Regions from separate parts of the Paenibacillus sp. P3E genome, predicted to be linked through region 2. Evidence: a T-box and tRNA genes for the amino acid it is inferred to sense, from the RefSeq annotation. Region 2 holds a T-box; the other holds one or more tRNA genes.

The links. The T-box of region 2 lies ahead of A3842_RS04710 (arginine--tRNA ligase). A T-box ahead of a tRNA ligase gene usually reads a tRNA of that ligase, here a tRNA-Arg.
Region 1: it has a tRNA-Arg gene. The T-box ahead of A3842_RS04710 (arginine--tRNA ligase) is inferred to sense a tRNA for this amino acid. The anticodon was not compared.

Annotation. Positions count from the first base shown of each region.
Region 1 covers NZ_LVWH01000215.1:13,719-15,922, reverse strand. Annotated here, with positions in the region: gene A3842_RS27480 (GDSL-type esterase/lipase family protein) at 1-194, shown strand, start outside; gene clpP (ATP-dependent Clp endopeptidase proteolytic subunit ClpP) at 273-869, opposite strand; tRNA gene A3842_RS27470 (tRNA-Arg) at 1,062-1,136, opposite strand; gene A3842_RS27465 (sugar-binding transcriptional regulator) at 1,468-2,204, shown strand, end outside.
Region 2 covers NZ_LVWH01000026.1:57,662-59,865, forward strand. Annotated here, with positions in the region: gene A3842_RS04710 (arginine--tRNA ligase) at 1-1,308, opposite strand, end outside; T-box leader at 1,383-1,603, opposite strand; gene A3842_RS04715 (hypothetical protein) at 1,856-2,170, opposite strand.

The sequences.
Region 1 (2,204 bases), on a different contig from region 2:
CAGACTGGGTACGCCAGTTTAACGGCTATGTTGCGGGTTACAGCAGCAATGTATGCGGGTTTGCCTCCATCTATTATGAGTTCGCCGGCAATGAGCGTGGACTGCTATCACTGGATCATGTCCATCCTAACGGCAGAGGGTACCGTGTAATCGCCGGGAAGCTTGATGCCTTGGGTTACAGCCGGCTCGGATAACGAATTACTGCTACACATACAAAAGAGGCTGCTCTAGACCTTAATGGTCCAGGCAGCCTCTTTTGCATGTGCTGAGAATTATACGCCTGCAGGCAGCGTCTTCTCAATAACCTTATCGACAATACCGTATTCAGCTGCTTCAGCAGCGGTCATGAAGTAGTCGCGGTCGGTATCCTTCTCGATGCGCTCCAGCGGTTGGCCAGTGCGTTCAGATAGGATACGGTTCAGCTTGTCGCGGAGCTTAAGGATACGGCGGGCACGGATTTCGATGTCTGTAGCCTGTCCTTGAGCACCACCCAGCGGCTGGTGGATCATGATTTCACTGTTGGGCAACGCGAAGCGTTTGCCCTTGGCACCGGCATTCAGCAGGAAAGCCCCCATGGAAGCGGCCATGCCCACACAAATGGTGGAAACATCCGGTTTAATGTATTGCATTGTATCAAATATAGCCATTCCGGCTGTGATGGAACCACCAGGGCTGTTCACATACAGATGAATATCCTTATCCGGATCCTCGGCAGCCAGGAAGAGCATTTGGGCGATGATGGAATTGGCTACCACGTCATTAACCTCCGTTCCGAGGAAAATGATGCGGTCCTTCAGCAGGCGGGAATAGATGTCATAAGCGCGCTCACCGCGGTTGCTCTGTTCTACTACCATAGGAATATAACTCACGTGGAAAACCTCCTTGAATTGGTTCTTCGAATGTGTTCATTTTTACTGTTACCGTATTAACCACATGATAAACAAATTCAAACAAAAAGTCAAAGAAAGTCAAACTTAGTTTATAAAAAAAGAGCCAACAAGCGGCTCTTTGGTTAAATACTATAGGTGGTACTGCTAAAATATGTACAAAAGTGAAATTAATGGCGCGCCCGCCAAGAATCGAACTTGGATCTCAGGCTTCGGAGGCCTACGTCATATCCATTGGACCACGGGCGCAACAGAAATTATTATAATCTATTTAGGGTTCAAATGCAACGGCTTAATCACACTGCTGTAAAAATATCTTTGTCTTCTTCTAATATGCGGCCTCCAGCGTTCGGGGAAATTCATTTACAGGGCTTTTATCCGGGAGTCACAGGACTTTCAGCACTTTCCATGACGCGGCAGATGTATAAGATGAAAAGAGGTTGAGAATTATAGTCTCGGAAGACTTGCACTCCGCGTAATATTTGGGTAGAATATGGGTGGGACTTAAAAAGTTAACCCGGGACGTTTTAAGACCATGGACAAGGGAATAAGAGGAAGACGAAGTTGCAGGAGTGAAAGCATGCGTAATTTATTAGAAATCCAAAAGCAGCTTCTGCCTGATCTCATGGAAACCCTTAAGAGACGTTACACGATTCTACATCAGATCATGCTGTCCGATATTATTGGGCGCAGAACGCTTGCCGCATCGCTTGATATGACAGAGCGGGTGCTGCGTGCCGAGACGGATCTTCTGAAATCGCAAGGGCTCATTGAGATCGAGAGCGTAGGCATGCGCGTAAGCGATGCGGGGCGCAGACTGCTTGACCTGCTGGAGCCAATCGCCAAGAGCCTGTTTGGTCTGGATGATCTGGAAGATAAAATTCGTACAACGTATGGTCTGAACAAAGTTATTGTTGTACCTGGTGATTGCGAGACGTCGCCGTTCACGAAGCGTGAGCTGGGACGCGCCGGCGCCAAGGCATTGCTTGGTGTACTGCGGTCGGATGATACCATTGCCGTTACGGGCGGTTCAACGCTTGCTGAAATGGCTGATCAGCTCACGCCTCCGTTATCCCTTTCCTATAAGAACGCTTGGGTTGTTCCGGCGCGCGGGGGATTGGGTGAGAGCATGGAGATCCAGGCTAACACCATCGCTTCAAAGATGGCCAAACGGATGGGAGCCAATTACCGCCTTCTGCATGTGCCTGATTTACTTAGTGAAGATGCTTACCAGTCACTGGCGCTCGACGCAAATATTGGAGAGATCGTGCAAATTATCCGCAGATCACGAATTATTGTGCATGGTATTGGGGATGC
Region 2 (2,204 bases):
CCCTTGGCGGCCGGACATGGCGTAGGAGCTTTTGCCCTCTGAAGTATCGATGCCAAGCTCAGCGGCGGAAGCCGGACTGAGTGAAACTACACCGTAGCTGACATGATTCAGCTTCTCTGCCTGCTCCCCATACCCCAGTACTTCAAGTGCCTGCTTCACCATCGCCTGAGGGTACTCCTGCCGGTAGTCGATGACATTGACCACTCTGTCCGCCTTGCCAAAAGCCATAGGACCTCCAGTTAAACCAGTTGTCCACAGTCCCGAGTTGAATTCGCTATAGCTGAAATCCTTGTCCAGCAATCCGAATTTCCAGAGATGATAGGCAATATCCTTGGCAGTGTAGGTCAAAATTCCGTTAGAACGCACCAGCACCTTGTCCTTTTGATGATCCTCCGAATCGCTCTCCGTCCCGTCAGCCCCCGGTTGTTTCAGAATCCAGCACCCTGCTAGCTTACCCTCTGTTTCTTGGACGAATACTGCGGTCTCTTTCAGCAGACTGAAGGCGGATGACCAGAAGCCTCCCTTTAAAATACTGCTCTCCCAGACCAGGAGATCATACCCGATTCCGAAGTTGTCCATCTCCGCGACATGCTCTTTTACGATCCGTTCTGCAACCAGTTGGCCGAGCCAGGCCGTATTGCCGTGGCCTTCCTCCAGTTCATGGAGAATGTCCGTCCGTTTATGGACTCTCTCCGGCTGCAGTGCATACTCCTTGTTGATGGCGGCATAAATATCCCAGCAGTAATCCCCGAAACGGACATGCTCTCCGGCCAGCGGCACATGAAGCAAGCCCACTACCGTATCCGCCAGTTGATTGCCCAGATCATCCACATAGTTGTGGACCTCCACGTTGTACCCTGTTTTCCGTAAAATTCTTACCAGCGCATCCCCGATACAGGAGTTTCTCAGGTGGCCTATATGCATAGACTTATTCGGATTGACGCTGGTATGCTCGACAATCACTTTTTCCCCGCTGCCCGTAGGCAGCTCAAAGGAATAGCCCGCCCATTCCTGCCAGTTGATATACATATTTATAAATCCCGGAGCGGCGATCTCGATGCGTTCGAACAATCCTCCGGTAATGCTCATTTGCTTAAGCTCTGCCGTGATCAGTCCGGCGATGGTCATGGGAGCTTTGCGCAGTTTTTTGGCCAATTGCATGGCAATGTTGCTTGAATAATCACCGAAATCGGCATTCGCAGGCTGCTCCAGGGCAACGGTTACCGGTTCTGCAGATTCTGCCCCGAGACTACGGATTACTTGGTTTACACTTTGTTCCAAATGGTTGCTAATCAGTTGACTTAACATGGGATTCCCTCCTTAAAAAATGCACTACAGCTGCAAATCCAGGGGTCCGGCAAACACAAAAAAGCCCCGTCTCTAAAAGAGACGAGGGCATAAGCGCTCGCGGTACCACTCTCGTTGCCGAACACCGGGTTCAGCCACCTCACAGGTTAACGGCCTTCAGCCGGGGCTTCCTACTGCCAGTTCAGAAGTCCATCTCCCGGGTGCGCTTCATGACAGGATCTGTACCGGCTTACACTCTCCCGGCTCGCTGGGGACTAGGGTCCTGGATCACTACTTTCCCGTTCATCGAATGTGGATTGATTTTTATCAGTATAGCGAATTTTTGGAAGAAAGCAATAGCCATTTTGTGGTGAGGCCAAACCAGGCATCAGGGCGCCGGAGAATAACCGATCAATCCGCAGCGGGTGCACCCGTTAGATTTTTAATGTCTGTCGAGCCGTAAATCAGCAGGGCAATTACGATTACAAGCAGAATACCGCCGGCAAAGTCCTCTCCGTCAAAGCTGTCCATCCGTCAATGCGCCTCCCTTTCGTCATTTTTCCGGGCTTCAGGAGTTATCGGTTTTTTTCTTCAGGGCGGTCATGATTTCGTTCAAGGTCAAGCTGCTATTATCATCCAGGAAGCTGAGCAGCTTATCAACATTGTTAGCATTGCCGGAGCTTAAATCGCCCAAGGATTTATACTTTCCCGTCAAACTGACGAACAGGGAAGCATCGGTATACATCTGGATAGAATCTACCCGCAGTTTACCGGTCAGCAGCAGTACAGCCACTGTGTATTCCAATCCTTTTGGAATTTGTTTGTTGGGATTAGCCGGTTGTTTTTTGGCACCAGTCTTTTTCCCCTTTCCAGGAGGGGGCATGGAATCTCCCTTCTTCCATAAAACAATCTATTTC